3 regions of the Agromyces sp. PvR057 genome follow, and region 1 is predicted to be linked to each of the others. Evidence: predicted binding sites of a transcription regulator. Region 1 holds the regulator's gene; each other region holds the start of a gene.
The links. The regulator HrcA, encoded in region 1, represses chaperone genes, less so after heat shock. The targets are predictions, from matches to a motif close to TTNGCACTCGNNNNNNNCGAGTGCNAA.

Region 1 (6,181 bases):
CCGCTTCGACCGCGCGGCCGAGGCCCTCATGACGTGGGGCATCCAGCGCGGCGCGGGGTACGAGGTGACGGAGGTCTCCTCCGGCACCGGCGCCCAGTATCCCGGCATCGTCTACGACGCCGAGGGCACCCCGCTCGCCGAGCAGCCGGGGCCCCGCACCGAGGACCGCTTCGGGGAGGACGGCACCGCCTACATCGCCTCAGGCATGCAGGCCACGCTCGTGCGCCGCGGTCGCTTCCGCCCGCAGGAGACCCCGGTGCTCGTGGTCTACGTCATCGACGAGCCCGGCCGGGTCGGATACGCGTTCGGCACCACGGCCGATGGGCTCGAGAGCGGCGAGGAGTCGTTCGTCCTCGAGCGTCGCGACGACGACACGGTGTGGCTCACGATCCGCTCCTTCCGGGCGACGGCCGGCGGCGCGAAGCGCATCCTCGCGCCCTTCGTCCGCCGCCGCCGACGCGAGCTGACCAGGCAGCAGCTGCGCGCCCTGCATCCCGCGGGCGGCGTGTAGACGTGGGTTCCGCGCTGCCGCTCGGCGAGCCGGCACCGCTCGACGGCATCCTGCCTGAGACCGCGGCCCACGGCGCGCACGACCGGGCGTTCGGCGTCTACGTGCACGTCCCGTTCTGCCGGGTGCGCTGCGGCTACTGCGACTTCAACACGTACACGGCGAGCGAACTCCGCGGCGCCCGCCAGGTCGACTACGCCGACCAGGCCATCGACGAGATCCGGATGTCGCGGCGCGTGCTCGCGGCATCCGGTGTCGCGCCCCGCGAGGCCGAGACGGTCTTCTTCGGGGGCGGAACGCCGACGATCCTGCCCGCCGACGACCTCGTGCGCATGCTCGCGGCGGTTCGCGACGAGTTCGGCTTCGCGCCCGGCGTCGAGGTCACGACCGAGGCGAACCCCGATTCCGTCGGCCCCGACGACCTGGTGCGGCTCGCTGAAGGCGGGTTCACGCGCGTCTCGTTCGGCATGCAGTCGGCGGTGCCGCATGTGCTCGCGGCGCTCGACCGCACGCACGACCCCGCGCGGGTGCCCCTCGTCGTGCGCTGGGCGCGCGACGCCGGGCTCGACGTGAGCCTCGACCTCATCTACGGAACCCCGGGGGAGTCCCTCGACGACTGGCGGCGCAGCGTCGACGCGGTCGTCGCCGAGCGACCCGACCACGTGAGCGCCTACGCGCTCATCGTCGAGGACGGCACGAAGCTCGCGAGGCAGATCCGGCGCGGCGAACTCGCCCAGCCCGACGACGACCTCGAGGCCGACATGTACGAACTGGCCGACACGGCCTTCGCCGAGGCCGGCTTCGAGTGGTACGAGGTCAGCAACTGGGCGACGGATGCCGCGCACCGCTCCCGGCACAACCTCGGCTACTGGCGGGGCGACGACTGGTGGGGCGTCGGGCCGGGAGCCCACAGCCACGTCGGCGGGGTCCGCTGGTGGAACGCGAAGCATCCGGCCGCCTATGCCGAGCGCCTCGCCGCCGGGCACTCGCCCGCCGTCGGGCGCGAGGTGCTCGACGCGCCGACCCGTGAGACCGAGCGCGTGCTGCTGCTCACGCGCATCCGCGAGGGCATCGACATCGCGTCGCTGCACGCGGGCGGCCGCCACGCGGTCGCCGGCCTCATCGCCGATGAGCTCGTGGACGCGAAAGCCGCCCTCGCCGGCGGGCTGACGCTCACTCGGCGAGGACGGCTGCTCGCGGACGCCGTCGTGCGGCGCCTGCTCGAGGACTGACCCCGATCAGCTCACGAACTTGATCGTGAGCGGGTACGAATAGGGCTCGCCCTGGTTCGCCTTGACGGCGGCGATGATGCTGAACACGATGATCAGCACGTAGACCGCGAGGATGATGAACAGCCCGATGACGACGAGCGTCAGGATGCTGCCGACGATGAGTGCGATCGTCATCGTGATCTGGAAGTTCAGCGCGGTCGCGGTGTGGGCGCGAACGAAGGGGCCCTTGTCCTTGAGGATCAGGTAGCCGATCAGCGCCGGGATGAAGCTGAAGAAGATGCCGCCGATGTGCACGAGCGTCGACCAGAGCTTCTCGTCGTTCGGGCTGAGCGGCGGGCTCTGCTCGTATGGGTTCTGCGGCGGCGGGGGAGGGGGCAGATCGGACATCGTCTTCTCCTGTTCGGATGCGCCGAATCGGCGCGGGGACTGCGGACGCCTTCATGCTGGCACAGCAACGCCCGCCGCGGGGAGTGACGCTCCAGCGGCGGGCGATGTGCGCGGCTCGACTACTTGATGAGTCGGATGGCGAAGGGGTAGCGGTAGTTGCGTCCGTCCTTGGCCTGGAGGAACGCGATGATCGAGAAGACGACGCCGACGATCCAGACCGCCCACGAGAGCAGGCCGAGCACGCCGCCGATGCCGAACGTGACGATCGTGATGATCGAGGTCAGGATGAAGATCGCGATCTGGGCGAAGACGAGCGTGATCTGGAAGTTGAGCGCTTCCTTCGCCTCGGTGTCCGTGAACCGGCCGCGGTCCTTGAAGACGAGCCAGATGATGAGCGACGGCAGGAATCCGATGATGCCGCCGAGGTGTGCGAACGAGCCCCACTGCACGTCCTGCTCGCGCGAGAGCGGCGCGCCAGCTGCGGCGGGCTGGCCCGCGGGCTGGGGAGCGGCCGGCTGCTGCGGCGGCGTGGGCGGCACGTTCGGATCGGACGGGCCTGCGTTTGGATCTGACATGTGCGTGCCTTTCGGGGCTTCGGGGACGGTTCCGCGGCCGTGAGGGGTGGGCGGTCGCGGCTCGGTGTGTCGCGGAACATGCCCACGGTAGCGCCGGGCAGGAGTGTCGGCAATGGGGATTACCCTGAGTTGAGCGGTATGATTGGCACTCAGGTCCACTGAGTGCCAACACCGCCGGGAAAGCGAGGGACATGGTCTCCGAACGCAGCCTCGCCGTCCTCAGGGCGATCGTGCAGGACTACGTCGCGTCACGCGAACCGGTGGGGTCGAAGGCCATCGTCGAGCGGCATTCGTTCGGCGTCTCGGCGGCGACCATCCGAAACGACATGGCCCTCCTCGAAGAGGAGGAGCTCATCGCCGCCCCGCACACGTCGTCGGGCCGCATCCCCACCGACAAGGGCTACCGGGTCTTCGTCGACCAGCTCACCGACGTGCGCCCGATGAGCAGGGCGCAGCGGCTCGCGATCGAGACGTTCCTGGGCGAATCGAGCGACCTCGACGAACTCCTCGCACGCACGGTCCGCCTCGTCGCGCAGCTGACCAAGCAGCTCGCGGTCGTGCAGTACCCGAGCTTCGGCAGCGCCCGCGTACGGCACGTCGAGCTCGTCTCGCTCGCGCCCGACCGCGTGCTGTGCATCCTCATCACCGACTCCGGCCAGGTCGAGCAACGGGTCGCCGAGCTCCCGAACCCGGTCGACGAGGCCGCCCTCTCGGCGCATCGCGCACGGCTGAACGATCTCGCCGGCAATCGGGCGATGGCGGATGCCGCGGAGTCGCTGTCCGGCGAGTTCGCCGACGTCGCTCCGGCCGACGCCCTCGTGCTGCGAGCCCTCGCGTCGACGCTCGCCGACCAGGCCCGCGCGCAGCGCCAGGACCGCCTCGTCGTCGCCGGCGCCGCGAACCTCGTGCGCACCGAGCAGGACTTCGCGGGGTCGATCCTCGGCGTCATCGAGGCCATCGAGGAGCAGGTCGTGCTCCTCAGGCTGTTCGGCGAGATGGCCGCCGACGAGCACGCCGTGGCCGTGCGCATCGGCCGCGAGAACGCGTCGTTCGGCCTCGGCGAGACGTCCGTGCTGTCCAGCGCCTTCGAGATCCCGGGCCGCGACATCTCCCGGCTCGGCGTGGTCGGGCCCACGCGCATGGACTACTCCAGCAGCATGGCGGCCGTTCGCGCGGTCGCCCGATACCTCTCCCGCACGCTCGGCGAGAACTGAGCAGCCGGCCCCCACCGGCATCCGCAATCGAAAGGACACGCCCTCCGTGGCAGACCACTACGAGGTCCTCGGCGTCTCACGCGACGCCACCCCAGACGAGATCAAGAAGGCCTACCGCCGCCTGGCGCGCGAGCTGCATCCCGACGTCAACCCCGGCGCCGAGGCATCCGAGCGCTTCAAGTCGGTCACGCACGCGTACGACGTGCTCTCCGATGCGAAGCAGCGTCAGCAGTACGACCTCGGCGATCAGGGCGGGTTCGGCGGCGGCGGGCAGGGCTTCGGCGGCTTCGGCGACATCTTCGAGACGTTCTTCGGCGGCACCCAGCAGACCAGGGGCCCCCGCTCCCGCCGCGAGCGCGGTCAGGACGCCCTGATCCGCGTCGAGGTCGGACTCGACGAGGTCATCTTCGGCACGCACCGCGACATCGAGGTCGACACCGCCGTGGTGTGCCAGACCTGCCACGGGTCCTGCTGCCAGCCGGGCACCTCGCCGGTGACCTGCGACATCTGCCACGGCACGGGGTCGATCCAGCGGGCCGTCAGGTCGCTGCTCGGCAACGTCATGACGTCGAGCCCGTGCGGCACCTGCCGTGGGTACGGCACCGTCATCGCGACGCCGTGCGTGACCTGCCAGGGCCAGGGCCGCGTGCGCGCCCGCCGCACGGTTCCCGTCGACATCCCTGCGGGCGTCGACACCGGCGTGCGGCTGCAGATGCCCGGTTCCGGCGAGTCCGGCCCCGCCGGAGGGCCCAACGGCGACCTCTACCTCGAGATCAAGGTCAAGAACCACGACGTGTTCAGCCGCAACGGCGACGACCTGCTCGCCACCCTCGCGGTGTCGATGACCGACGCGATCCTCGGCACCACGGCGAAGATCGAGGCGCTCGACGGCGACGTCGAGGTCGAGATCAAGGCCGGGCTGCAGAGCGGCGAGATCCTCACCGTGAAGGATCGCGGCGTGTCCAAGCTCCGCGGCAGCGGTCGCGGCGACCTCCGCGTGGGGGTGCAGGTGGTCACGCCCACCAAGCTCTCCGCGAAGGAGCGCGACCTCGTGCAGCAGTTCGCGTCGTCGAAGAAGGCGCCGGCCCCCGAGCTCAGCCACTTCCAGCAGGGCCTGTTCGCCCGCCTGCGCGACAAGTTCCTCGGCTGACGGGCGCGCGATGAGCCACCTCTACCTCGACGAGGGCCTCGAGCTGACGGGCGCCGCAGCCGGCGACCTCGTGCGCCTCACCGGCGACGAGGCGCGGCACGCGGTGACGGTCTCGCGGGTGCGCGTCGGCGAGCAGCTCGCGGTCGGCAACGGTCGCGGCGTGCTGGCCACGGCGACGGTGGTCGAGGCGGCTCCACGCGAGCTCGTGCTCGAGGTCGGCGAGGTCACCACGACGCCGGCGCCGAGCCCGCGCATCGTGCTCGTGCAGGCCCTCGCGAAGGGCGACCGCGACGAGCTCGCGGTGCAGGCGGCCACCGAACTCGGCGTCGATGCGATCGTGCCGTGGTCGGCGAGCCGGTCCGTCTCCCGCTGGGAGGGGCCGAAGGCCGACAAGGGCCGGGCCCGCTGGGCGAGCATCGTGCGCGAGGCGACCAAGCAGTCCATCCGGCCGTGGATGCCAGAGGTCGCACCGCTCACCGCGACCGCCGGGCTTCCCGCGCTGCTCGACGGCGCCCGCCTGCTGCTGCTCGAACCCACCGCGACGACGCCGCTCACCGACCTCCGCGACGACGGCCGCGACCTCGCGCTCGTCGTCGGGCCGGAGGGCGGCATCGCGCCGGCCGAGATCGAGCGGCTCGTGGCCTCCGGCGCCGAGACCGTCCGCCTCGGCGACTCGGTCCTGCGCACCTCGACCGCCGGCCCCGCCGCGATCGCGGTGCTGAACGCCCGACTCGGGCGGTGGTGAGGCATCCCTCGCTACGATGGGGACATGACCTCAACCGCCGAGCCGACCCTGTTCGAGCGCATCGCCGCGCGTGAGATCCCCGCGAACATCGTCGCCGAGACGGCGAACGTGATCGCGTTCCACGACATCGCCCCCAAGGCGCCGGTGCATGTCGTCGTCACGCCGAAGTCCGGCGCCTACCGCGACGTCGTCGAGCTCGCCGCGGGCGACCCCGCGTTGCTCGCCGAACTCGTCGAGGTCGCCAACGGCGTCGCGGCCGACCTCGCCGACGGCGAGTTCCGACTGGTGTTCAACACGGGCGCGGCAGCCGGCCAGACCGTCTTCCACGTGCACGCGCACGTGCTCGCCGGCGGCCTCGAGGAGGCCTCGC
Region 2 (6,181 bases), on a different contig from region 1:
TAGAAGTCCATGCCACCCGTGGGGTCGCCGACCGGAGCCGGGTTCTTCTCGGGCTTGTCGGCGACGACGGCCTCGGTGGTGAGGAACAGGCCGGCGATCGACGCTGCGTTGAGCAGGGCCGAGCGGGTGACCTTCACCGGGTCGTTGATGCCGGCGGCCAGCATGTCGACGTACTCGCCGGTCGCGGCGTTGAGGCCCTGGCCGACGGGGAGGTTGCGCACACGGTCGACCACGACGCCCGGCTCGAGGCCGGCGTTGAGGGCGATCTGCTTGAGCGGGGCGTCGATCGCGACGCGCACGATGTTCGCGCCCGTCGCCTCGTCGCCGGTGAGCTCGAGCTTCTCGAACGCGGTCTTGCCGGCCTGGATGAGGGCGACGCCACCACCGGCGACGATGCCCTCTTCGACGGCGGCCTTCGCGTTGCGCACGGCGTCTTCGATGCGGTGCTTGCGCTCCTTGAGCTCGACCTCGGTGGCCGCACCCGCCTTGATGACGGCGACGCCGCCGGCGAGCTTGGCGAGACGCTCCTGGAGCTTCTCGCGGTCGTAGTCGGAGTCGGTGTTCTCGATCTCGGCGCGGATCTGCGCGACGCGACCGGCGATGCCCTCTTCGTCACCGGCACCCTCGACGATGGTCGTCTCGTCCTTGGTGATGATGACCTTGCGGGCCTGGCCGAGCAGGTCGAGGGTGACGTTCTCGAGCTTGAGGCCGACCTCCTCGGAGATGACCTGGCCGCCGGTGAGGATCGCGATGTCCTGAAGCTGCGCCTTGCGACGGTCGCCGAAGCCGGGGGCCTTGACGGCGACCGACTTGAAGATGCCGCGGATCTTGTTCACGATCAGGGTCGCAAGCGCTTCGCCGTCGACGTCCTCGGCGATGATGAGGAGCTGCTTGCCGGTCTGGATGACCTTGTCGACGATCGGCAGGAGGTCCTTGATGTTCGAGACCTTGCCGTTGACGATCAGGATGTACGGGTCTTCGAAGACCGCTTCCTGGCGCTCGGGGTCGGTGACGAAGTACGCCGACAGGTAGCCCTTGTCGAAGCGCATGCCCTCGGTGAGCTCGAGCTCGGTGCCGAAGGTGTTCGACTCCTCGACGGTGACGACGCCTTCCTTGCCCACCTTGTCGATGGCCTCGGCGATCAGCGCGCCGATCTCGAGGTCGCCGGCGGAGATGGACGCGGTGGCGGCGATCTCCTCCTTGGTCTCGACCTCCTTGGCGTTGGCGACGAGCTCGGCGGTCACAGCAGCGACGGCCTTCTCGATGCCGCGCTTGAGCGAGATGGGGTCGGCGCCTGCGGCGACGTTGCGGAGGCCCTCGCGCACGAGCGCCTGGGCGAGCACGACCGAGGTCGTGGTGCCGTCACCGGCGACGTCGTCGGTCTTCTTGGCGACCTCCTTGACGAGCTCGGCGCCGATCTTCTCGTACGGGTCGTCGAGCTCGATCTCCTTGGCGATCGACACGCCGTCGTTCGTGATGGTGGGAGCGCCCCACTTCTTCTCGAGCACGACGTTGCGACCGCGCGGGCCGAGGGTCACCTTGACCGCGTCGGCGAGCGTGTTGAGGCCACGCTCGAGACCGCGGCGGGCCTCCTCGTTGAAAGCAATGATCTTTGCCATGTGTGTTTCTCGTCCCTTCTCGGACGTCTCAAAGATTCTCGTTAGCACTCGATTCGAATGAGTGCTAAATCAATTCTGGCACTCGACTGCCATGAGTGCAAGCGAGCACCCGCCGGCGCGCAGCCGGTTCGCTCAGGGCGCGAACGACACCGATCCGGTCGCCGGCACGAGCTCGATCCAGGTGTTGCCCGGCGCCAGCAGGAGCGGGTCGCCGCTGTCGGCCGTCAACACGATCGGCGCCGCCTGCGCGCCCTTCGACCAGGTGCCGTGCGCGGTTCGCCCGCCGACCGACACCCACGCCTCGCCCGATCCGATCAGCACGGTCTTCGGCACCTCGCCGTAGCGCCAGTCGATGTCGACCCTCAGGGTCACCACGTTCGCGGCCCGTACCTGCGCCCCCGCGTCGTCGAAGTCGGGTGCGCCCTCCTGCGACCGCAGCCAGGCGGATGCCGCGGCATCCCACGACCACGACGGATACCGCTCCTCCGAGAAGACCTGCGAGATGCCGGAGGTCGGCTGCGCCGCGAAGGCGGGCGCGGAGAGCGGATCGGTGCCGCCGTAGGCGAACTGCACCTGTGGCGGAGCCAGCTCGGCGTTGCGCTCGACGACCTCCGTCGCGTCGAGGATCACGTCGTGCGGGCCGGGCCGTTCGTCGGCACGGGCGAACAGGCCGGTGTCGTCGAAGTCGAAGACGACGTTGACGAGCGGTGTCGCCTGCATCATCTCGACGAACTCCTCCTGGCCTCCGGAGTACGCGATGATGCCGCCGAATGGGGTCGCGATGTCGGGATCCATCGGCCTGATCGACCGCACGGGGCCGATCTCGGCCGGAATGTCCGAGTGCCACACGGCCAGGTACCTCGTGAGCCCGCCCTCGACGAGTTCCTCGAACACGATGTCCGTGCGATTCAGCGCGACCTGCGGGCGCGCCTCCTCATGGTTGTCGATCTTCGCTGCGAGCGACGGATGCTGCATCGCGGCCCACTCGGCGTGGGTTCCGCGCAGTGGCGCGAACGCGACGGCGACGGGGGCGCCGGACTCCCCGACCGGGCGCGAGGCCGCCGTGGGCGTCGGGGCCGCAACGGGCTCGGGTGCGTCGGTGACGGTGCACGCCGAGAGGAGCAGGGCGGAGGCCGCGAGCAGCACGAAACGCGCCTGCCGCCTCCCGGCAGATCCGCGCCGCCTCGCCATGCGCACAGCCAACCACCGTGGACTCGCCGATCGGGTGCGACGCGCCGCGACGCGTTCCCGCTCGATCCCAGACGACCCGACGGGCAGGCGCGGCGCACCTGTGGACGACGATGCGCCGCCGGTGCGAGATCGGCGGCGCATCGTTCACGCGTCTGTCAGGCGGGGCGGACAGCCTCGGCCTGCGGGCCCTTCGAACCGGTGCCGACCTCGAACACGACCGCCTGGCCCTCTTCGAGGACCTTGTAGCCGGCCATGTCGATGGCGGAGTAGTGGACGAACACGTCCTGGCCTCCGTCGACGGTGATGAATCCGTAGCCCTTTTCAGCGTTGAACCACTTGACGGTTCCGTTCGCCATGCGTTGCTCCCATATAGCTGTGTGTCGATCAGCACGTGCATGTCGCCTGTACCGGGCCCCCCTTCGTGCTGGACCTGTGGTGGTACCGGGCGTTCACACGGGTTCGAGCGACCAATTCCAGATACTAATGACGGAGACGCGGCGAAGAGAAGGGGTGAAACGCAACGAAATGTCGCGGAATGGCAACGATTCGCGCGATCTCAGCCTGCGACGGTCGCGGCGTAGGCCGAGCCGACGACCAGCACGAGCGGCGTGCCGATCTCGCCGAACTTCGCGTCGAGGCGTACGTCGGCCCCGGGGATCGCCTGCGCGACGCCGCGCGCGGCGCCCTCGAGGTCGGCGGTGGCGTAGTACACGACCGACTCCGTGAGGTCGCTCTCGCTCGCGTTCGCGGTCGCGCCGACCGGGATGCCCGCGGCGGTGAGGGCGTCGGCCGCGGTCGCCGCGAGCCCCGCCGTGTCGGTGCCGTTGAGCACGGTCACGGGAACGTCGGGCGCGATCGTCGGCTCCGCGGTCACCACGGGCGCGGCCGAGGGCGACGGCGCTGCCTCGGAGAAGTCGAGGCGATCGTTCGCGACGACGACCACCGTGATGCCGAGTCCGGTGAGCACGAGGGTGGCGAGCACCGCCCACCCGAATGCGATCCACCGGGCCCCGCTCCGCTGCGGCGCGCGATGGGCCCCGACACGCTCGATCCCGTGCGGGATGGTGTCGAATCGATCTCGAGGGGAGTTCTGCGCCATGGGTCCAGTCGTCGGTGTCGGGGCCTGCTCAGTCGAGCGTGCGGCCGTTCGAGAGGGAGCGGCGTGCGCGGGTCGCAGCCCGTGCATCGCGCATACGCTGCAGGCGCTTGACCAGCATGGGGTCGTGCCGGAGCGCCGCCGGCGAGTCGATCAACTCTCCGAGGATCCGATAGTAACGGGCGGCCGACATGTCGAACTCATCGCGGATTCCTGCGGCCTTCACGCCCGGCTGCTGCCAGGCGTGCGCCTCGAAGGCGAGCACGCGCAGCGCGAGATCGTCGAGCGGCGCGTTCGGGCCGTTGCGCGCGGTCTCCCCGACGCTCATCGTGCACCTCCCGCCGGCGACGGCGTCACCTTCGGGTGACATCCTAGGGATGCCTCGCCGTGAGGGTGCCGAGCATCGGCGGCGTGTGTGCGCGCCGACGCGGCCGACCTGAGACGATGGAGGCATCCGCAGTGCTGAAAGGGAACCCCATGGCGTATCAGGTCGAGAAGTCCGACGACGAGTGGCGCGAGCAGCTCGGCGACGAGCAGTTCCAGGTGCTGCGCGAGGCCGCGACCGAACGCCCGTGGACGGGCGAGCTGCTCGATGAGGAGCGCGCCGGCGTCTACGCCTGCGCCGCGTGCGGCTCCGAGCTGTTCAAGAGCGGCACCAAGTTCGACTCGGGCTGCGGCTGGCCGAGCTTCTACGAGTCCGTTCGCCCCGAGGCGGTCCAGCTCATCGAGGACACCTCGCTCGGCATGGTGCGCACCGAGGTTCGCTGCGCGAACTGCGGCTCGCACCTCGGGCACGTGTTCCCCGACGGCTTCGGCACTCCCACGGGCGACCGCTACTGCATGAACTCGATCGCGCTCGACTTCACGCCCGAGTCCTGACCGTGCGGCCCGTGCTCGACGCGGCGCGCGGGCGCCGGTCGGTCTCGAGGGTGACGGATGCCGCACCCGACGACGCCGAGCTCGTCGAGCTGCTCGGGGCCGCGGGTCGCGTCGCCGACCATGCCGCCCTGCGCCCGTGGCGGGTCATCGCGCTGCGCGGCACGGCACGCGAACGACTCGGAGCGGCGCTCGCCGAGGCGTCGGGGCTCGAGGCGTCCGATCCTCGCGGTGCCGCCAAGCTCGCTGCGAAGCCGCTGCGGGCGCCGCTGCTGCTCGCGGTCGTCGCGGTGCGCACGCCGGATCATCCCAAGGTTCCCGAATGGGAGCAGGATGCCGCGGCCGCCGGGGTCGCACACCTGCTCAGCCTGCTGCTCGACGAGGCCGGCTGGGGCGTGATGTGGCGCACGGGACCGCACACGCGGCATTCGGCGGTCGCCTCGGCGCATGAACTCGGCGAGCACGAGGCCATGCTCGGGTGGCTCTACGTCGGGGGACGGCCGACGGGCTGGCGCGCGGAGCGTCGCACGCCGAGCGACGCCTCCACGAGGCTCACCACCCTGCCGTCGCGCGCCTGAGCCCTCACGACCAGGGAGTCGCCCGCCGCGGGCCGGGGCACGCGACGTTCAGGAGCCGGAGCCGCCCGGCGCGGCCGGCCGGGCCGAGTGCCGACTGCGCGTCCAGCGGGTGCTCGCGATGACGACGGCGATCAGGGCGAGCGCCGCACCGCCGATGGTGGCGACGTCGACGGCCTGATCGCCGACCGGCACCAGCAGGTCGAGCGCGAGCGCCGCGGTCAACTGGCCGGCGACGCCGGCGAGGGCGAGCACCAGGACGCCGATGATGCGGACGACCACGGCCTGCACGGCGATGAACACGCATCCGATCATGCCGCCCGTGTACAGCCAGGCCTCGGCGGGCAGCTCGGTCGGCCAGCCGACGATCGAGGAGTGCACGACCATGACGATCACGAGCACCGTCGTGCCGACGGCGAAGTTCACGAGCGTCGACGTGAGCGCGCTCGACGCCGCGACGCGGACGCGGCCGTTCACCGCCTGCTGCCAGGCCGAGCCGAAGCCCGCCGTGAGGGGCAGGAGCACGAGCAGCACCGGGGCCGCGCCGCCGAGCTCCGACGAGAGCGTCCAGGTCACCGCCTCGAGCGCGAGCACTGCGCCGATGGCGCGGGTCGCGGTCAGCGGGCGCCGCCCGGCCGGGCCGAGGCCGACCAGGTCGAACACCACGCCGCCGACGGTCTGCCCCGCCACGATCGACACCGTGAAGAGGGCGACGCCGATGACGCCGGCCGACAGGCCCTGCGTCGCAACGAACCACGCGCCGGCGACGCCACCCAGCAGCATCCACCAGCTCAGGCGCCCGGCACGGACCTCGGACACGATGC
Region 3 (6,181 bases), on a different contig from region 1:
ATCGGCATCATCGGCCCGAACGGGGCCGGCAAGTCGACCCTGCTCAAGGCGATCTTCGGTCAGGTCAACATCCGGCAGGGCACGGTCTCGCTCGAGGGCGAAGACATCACGGGCCTCAAGGCGAACAAGCTGGTGGCGCGCGGCGTCGGGTTCATCCCCCAGACGAACAACGTGTTCCCGAGCCTGACCATCGAGGAGAACCTGCAGATGGGACTCTTCCAAGCCCCCGGCAAGTACAAGGAACGCCTCGAGTTCGTCACGGGCATCTTCTCGGAGCTCGGCAAGCGTCTGAAGCAACGAGCGGGATCGCTCTCGGGTGGCGAGCGCCAGATGGTCGCCATGAGCCGTGCGCTCATGATGGACCCGAAGGTGCTGCTCCTCGACGAGCCCTCCGCGGGCCTGTCGCCCGTGCGTCAAGACGAGGCGTTCATCCGCGTCTCGGAGATCAACAAGGCGGGCGTGACCTGCATCATGGTCGAGCAGAACGCCAGGCGCTGCCTGCAGATCTGCGACCGCGGCTACGTGCTCGACCAGGGCCGCGACGCCTACACGGGCACCGGCCGCCAGCTGCTGAACGATCCCAAGGTCACCGAGCTCTACCTCGGTACGCTCGGCACCTGAGCCGAGCGGTTCGACGACGAAGGGGCGGATGCTGCGGCATCCGCCCCTTCGTCGTCTCCCCCTCTGCGCCCGCGGCTCGCCAGCCCACCCGTGCTCCGCCCGCACCTCGCCCTGCACTCGTTCGAAACGGCGGATCTCCGATCCGGATCGCCGGAGAAGCCGCGCATCCGTCGGCGCGGCGGATCGTATATCCGCCGTTTCGGACCGTTCCGCTCGCGCCGTGACGTGGTGCACGAGCGGGTCCCGGCGCGGCGCGCGTCGCACGGCGCACAGCGGGCCCCTCGGCGCCCAGCGCGGCCCCCTCGGCGCCCATCCCAGACCCGCGGCGCCCATCCCAGACCCGCGGCGCCCAGCGCGGCCCGTGGCCGTGGCGGTGCACAGCACGACGCTCGCTGCCCCTGACGGCCTTTTGCGGCCGACCCAGCGCGGCCTGCGGTACTCACGCCCGCGCACAGCACCGCCCGACGCACGCAGGACGGCCTGGCCCGCGGCAAGCAGTAACAGCGGCGGCTCCAGCAACAGCGGCGGCTCCAACCACAGCAGACAGCAGACAGCAGACAGCAGACAGCAGACAGCAGACAGCAGACAGCAGACAGCAGACAGCAGACAGCATGTCCGCGAGTCTGCGGCGAAGCCGCCCTGGCACGCAGAAGGGCCCCGGTCCGAAGACCGGGGCCCTTCCGCTGATTACTCGGGGATCAACCCTCGTAGGCGGCGTAGTTGTTGTCGTCGCCGTACTGGTAGATGCCGATCGACGCCTCGGTCGGGTCGCCGACCTCGTCGAAGGTGATCGGGCCGGAGATGCCGTCGTAGTCGGCCGTGCCGCCACCGATGATGATCTCGGCGCACTCGGCGAACGTGGAGCACTTCTCGCCGTCGCCGGAGCCTCCGGAGACCTCGATCAGCTTCTCGGCGATGGCCGCCGAGTCGGTCGAGTTCGCCGCGAGCGAGGCGAGGGCGAGGAGCACGGTGGCGTCGAACGACTCAGCCGCGTAGCTGTAGTCCTCGAGCGCCGGGGTGCCTTCTTCTTCGAGGAACGCGTCGAGCTCACCCGTGAAGTCGGAGATCGAGTCGATCGTCAGACCGGGCAGGGTGCCCTTGGCGCCCGTGAGGGAGCCGGTGGGGAACGCGTCGGCGAAGTTCTTCAGGTTGCCGTCGACGAAGTAGAGCTTGTCGGCCGGGAACGATCCGAAGAGGCTGGGCAGGATGGTCGAGACCTCGTCGAACGTCACCAGTGCGATGGCGTCGGGGTCGGCCGCGAGCACTTCGCTGACCTGGGCGTCGAACGTCGTGTCACCCGTGTTGTACGTGGGTGCGGCGACGACCTCGCCACCGGCGGCCTCGAAGGCCTCGGTGATGTACTTCGCGAGGCCGGTGCCGTACGAGTCGTTCAGCACGATGAGGCCGAGCGTCTGGTTGCCGTCTTCGGCGATCAGGTTGCCGAGGACCTCGCCCTGGAGCACGTCGGACGGAGCCGTACGGAAGTACAGGCCGTTGTCGTCGTACGTCGTGAACGCGTCGGACGTGTTGGCCGGCGAGAACTGGATGACGCCTGCACCGACGACCTGGTCGATGAACTGGAGCGAGGTGCCCGAGGACGCCGCACCGATGATGGCGGAGACGTCTTCGCCGAGAAGGCGGGGGATCTCGGTCTCGTAGGCCTTGTTGTCGGTGTCGCCCGAGTCGCCGTAGACGACGTCGAGGGTCAGCCCGGTGTCGGCCGTGGCGGCGTTGATCTGCGACGTCGCGTAGGCGACGCCGGCCTCTTCGGGCGGGCCGAGGAAGGCCAGGTTGCCGGTCTGCGGCAGCGCCGTGCCGATGGTGAGGGCCAGCTCGTCGCGCTGGCCCGAGCTGTCGTCCGATCCGGAATCGGTCTCGCCGCTCGCGCAGGCGGACAGGAGGAGGGCGCTCGTCGCGGCGACCGCGACCCCTGCCCAGACCTTGCCGCGCGAACGAGCGGGTCGGGACGTGCCGAATACGCTCATGTTGCTCCTTGGGACTGAAGGAAATGTGGTTCAAACCAGCGGGCTGAGGCTCGCCGTTCTGTCACAGTATTCGGCGAGCGGCTCAGTGCAAAGGAATCCCGGTCACAACCCGATAACACTGTCTGAAGTGTTACCTCTCCGTCACATTCCGACCGTCTCGGGGGTGTTTGACGCACGATTCCACCGTTCCCGCCCCCGTTCACCACCCCGATTCGGGGGTGGCGGAGGGGTGAGGATGACGCGCGGTGACGGCGCGCGCACGGCCGCGTCGCGGCATCCGTCGCTCAGGTGAGCTGGACGACCTGGCGTCTCGCGGCACGGGCGCCCCTGAGCAGGTCGAAGGTCAGCACGACGAGGGCGACCCAGACCAGGCCGAAGCCGATCCAGCGCTCGGGCGGCATCGGCTCCTGCAGCACGAAGACGCCCACGAGGAACTGGATGAACGGGGCGAAGTACTGGATGAAGCCCATGTAGATGAGCGGCAGGCGACGCGAGGCCGCGGCGAACATGAGGAGCGGCACCGCGGTCACCGCGCCGGCGCAGAGGAGCAGCACGGTGTGCCACGGGCCGACCGTGCCGAGGGAGAGGCCGGACGTCGACCCGACCACTGCGAGGATCACGATCGCGAGCGGGGTGAGCCACGCGGTCTCGAGCGTGAGGCCGGAGACGGCGTCGACCTTCGGTCCGACGCGCTTCTTGATGAGGCCGTACGTGCCGAACGAGAACGCCAGCAGGAGGGCGATCCACGGCGGCTGGCCGTAGCCGACGGCGAGCACGATCACGGCGACGATCGAGATGCCCACGGCGACCCACTGCGTCGTGTTCAGTCGCTCGCGCAGCACGAGCACGCCGAGGAACACCGTGACGATCGGGTTGATGAAATAGCCGAGCGCGGCCTCGACCACCTGACCGGACACGGCGGCGTACACGTAGGTCTGCCAGTTCACGTAGATGAGCACGCCGGCCAGCCCCATCGTGAGGACGATGCGGCGATCGCGCAGCAGCGCGGTGAACGGACGCCACGCGCGCGTCACGGTGAGCAGCAGCGCGCAGAAGACGAGCGAGAGCACCACGCGCCATCCGACGATCTCGAACGGCCCCGTCGGGGCGAGGGCGATGAAGTAGATCGGCAGGAAGCCCCAGAGCACGTAGGACCCGATCGCGTAGGCGAACCCGGGGCGGCTGACCTCCCCGCCCTTCGATGCCGTGCCGGTAATCGTGGGTTCGGTGCTGGAGGTCACCCGTAAACCGTACGCCCGCCCGATGGGACGTCGGTGCCGCTCGACTGCCGTCCTTCGACGAGATCCGGCCGCCGTCGGTCCCCGGTTCGCCGGATGCCGCAGGCCGCCGCGAACCCGACGGCGCGCGTCCGGCGGCGACGGGTGGCGCCGCAGACGCGACGAGGCCCGGATGCCGTACGGCATCCGGGCCTCGGAAGGTGCGGGTCGACTCAGCGGACGACGACCGCGAGCACGTCGCGAGCCGACAGCACGAGGAAGTCCTCGCCGCCGAACTTGACCTCGGTGCCGCCGTACTTCGAGTAGATCACCTTGTCGCCGACGGCCACGTCGAGCGGAACACGGTTGCCGTTGTCATCGATGCGGCCGGGGCCCACAGCCACGACCTCGCCCTCCTGGGGCTTCTCCTTGGCGGTGTCGGGGATGACCAGACCCGATGCGGTGGTCTGCTCGGCCTCGACCTGCTTGATGACGATGCGATCCTCGAGCGGCTTGATGGAAACCGACACGGTTCACCCCTTCTGTAGATGAAAAACTGTCTCGATGAAGACTTGTTAGCAGCCTCAGAGCGAGAGTGCTAAAACGAGTCTAGGCGCGATTTGGCACTCGTGCAACGTGAGTGCCAACCCTGCGGAACAGGGTGCTAGCGTGGCCGGGTGGACCGCTCCGAGCTCGTCGAACTGCTCTCTCCCGAGGGGCTGCGGCTGCTCGACTCGCTGCCCGAATGGCATGCGAAGGCCGACGTCGTCGCGGCCGTGTCCGACCTGCGCCGACAGGGCCACTCCCCCTCGCTCGTCGCCGCCGTGCTGACCCAGTCGAAGCTCCGGGCCAAGGCCCGGGCCAAGTTCGGCGAGTTCTCGACGCGCATGCTCTTCACGGAGGCCGGCCTCGAGCAGGCGACGCGCCTGCGGGTCGCGGCGCTGCACGCCGGCCGCTTCGCTCGGGCGGGCATCCGTCACGTCGCAGACCTCGGATGCGGCATCGGCGGCGACTCGCTCGCCCTCGCGGCCGTCGACCTCGAGGTCACCGCCGCCGAGGCCGACGAGGTCACCGCGGCGATCGCCGCCTACAACCTCACGCCGTTCGAGCGCGCGCGCGTGCTGCACACCACCGCCGAAGAGGTGCACCTCGGGGGCATCGGCGGCGCCTGGCTCGATCCCGCTCGTCGCGTCACGAGCGGCGGGCGCACCAGGCGGCTCGCGGATGCCGCGGACTACACGCCGAGCCTCGACTTCGCGTTCGGCCTGGCCGACCGCATGGCCGTCGGCGTGAAACTCGGCCCAGGCACCGATCGCGGCGTGATCCCCGCCGGCGCCGAGGCGCAGTGGGTCTCGGTCGGGGGCGACGTCGTCGAGCTCGGCGTCTGGTTCGGTGCCGTCGCGCGCCCCGGCATCCGTCGCGCCGCCCTCATCGTCGGCGAGCACGGTGCCGACGAGCTCACGGCCGCGGCCGACAGCGAGGACGCGCCCGTCGGCCCGCTCGGCGACTACCTCTACGAGCCCGACGGCGCCGTGATCCGCGCGCGCCTCATCGGCGACCTCGCACGAGCGCACGGGGCATGGATGCTCTCGGAGGGCATCGCGTACCTCACGGGCGACACCGCGTTCCAGTCGCCGTTCGCGCAGGGCTTCCGGGTGATCGAACGGCTGCCGGCCGACGAACGCCAACTGCGCCAGGCGCTGCGCGCGCGCGACATCGGAACCCTCGAGATCAAGAAGCGCGGCATCGACGTCGACCCCGCCGCACTTCGCACGAAGCTCAAGCTGCATGGCGCGGCATCCGCGACGCTCATCATGACCCGCGAGGCGGGACGGCACGTCGCCCTGCTCGTCGAACGCCTGCCGCGCGATCCCGCTCAGATCTGAAGCGTGCCGAACACGATCGCGTAGTAACCGATCCAGACGGCCGAGAAGACGAGCCCGCCGACGCCCGTGCCGATCGCGACGAACGCGAGCGTGCGCCCCGTCTCCTCGCGGCGCAGCCCCAGCACCCCGAAGATGATGGCGACGATCGACAGCGGCAGCATCCAGCCGACGAAGAGCGACGCAGCGGCGCCGATCACGCCGAAGACGGCGCCGACCCAGCTGTAGACGCGGCGCTGGGTCTCCTCCTCTTCGACATCGTCGGATGCCTCGGCATACGCCTCCGGCCGGTGCACGATGAGCAACTGGCCCGTCGGCACGGTGCGCAGTTCGCCCGTGTCGAGCGGCGTGTCCCAGTCGCGCGGGGCCACGGCCATCGGCACGGGCGCCCCCTCGGTCGACGGCGCCGCGGCGCGGAGCGCGGACTCGTCGATCGGCCGCGGCGGCGCGTCGACCCCGGACGCCTCACGCGAGG

Region 2: the regulator HrcA is predicted to act here: its motif matches at 1,661-1,687, upstream of groL (chaperonin GroEL).
Region 3: the regulator HrcA is predicted to act here: its motif matches at 4,444-4,470, upstream of groES (co-chaperone GroES).

Annotation. Positions count from the first base shown of each region.
Region 1 is NZ_JBEPPT010000004.1:44,851-51,031, reverse strand. It holds gene ABIC29_RS14885 (DUF1990 domain-containing protein) at 1-511, shown strand, start outside; gene hemW (radical SAM family heme chaperone HemW) at 514-1,740, shown strand; gene ABIC29_RS14875 (DUF4870 domain-containing protein) at 1,747-2,127, opposite strand; gene ABIC29_RS14870 (DUF4870 domain-containing protein) at 2,247-2,702, opposite strand; gene hrcA (heat-inducible transcriptional repressor HrcA) at 2,894-3,916, shown strand; gene dnaJ (molecular chaperone DnaJ) at 3,963-5,066, shown strand; gene ABIC29_RS14855 (16S rRNA (uracil(1498)-N(3))-methyltransferase) at 5,077-5,811, shown strand; gene ABIC29_RS14850 (HIT domain-containing protein) at 5,836-6,181, shown strand, end outside.
Region 2 is NZ_JBEPPT010000001.1:1,106,719-1,112,899, reverse strand. It holds gene groL (chaperonin GroEL) at 1-1,619, opposite strand, end outside; gene ABIC29_RS04945 (DUF3048 domain-containing protein) at 1,752-2,765, opposite strand; gene ABIC29_RS04940 (cold-shock protein) at 2,966-3,166, opposite strand; gene ABIC29_RS04935 (LytR C-terminal domain-containing protein) at 3,367-3,792, opposite strand; gene ABIC29_RS04930 (DUF3263 domain-containing protein) at 3,938-4,234, opposite strand; gene msrB (peptide-methionine (R)-S-oxide reductase MsrB) at 4,384-4,785, shown strand; gene ABIC29_RS04920 (nitroreductase family protein) at 4,797-5,360, shown strand; gene ABIC29_RS04915 (DMT family transporter) at 5,409-6,181, opposite strand, start outside.
Region 3 is NZ_JBEPPT010000002.1:594,187-600,367, reverse strand. It holds gene ABIC29_RS12035 (ABC transporter ATP-binding protein) at 1-621, shown strand, start outside; gene ABIC29_RS12030 (ABC transporter substrate-binding protein) at 1,320-2,606, opposite strand; gene rarD (EamA family transporter RarD) at 2,891-3,823, opposite strand; gene groES (co-chaperone GroES) at 4,057-4,353, opposite strand; gene ABIC29_RS12015 (class I SAM-dependent methyltransferase) at 4,501-5,709, shown strand; gene ABIC29_RS12010 (DUF4190 domain-containing protein) at 5,700-6,181, opposite strand, start outside.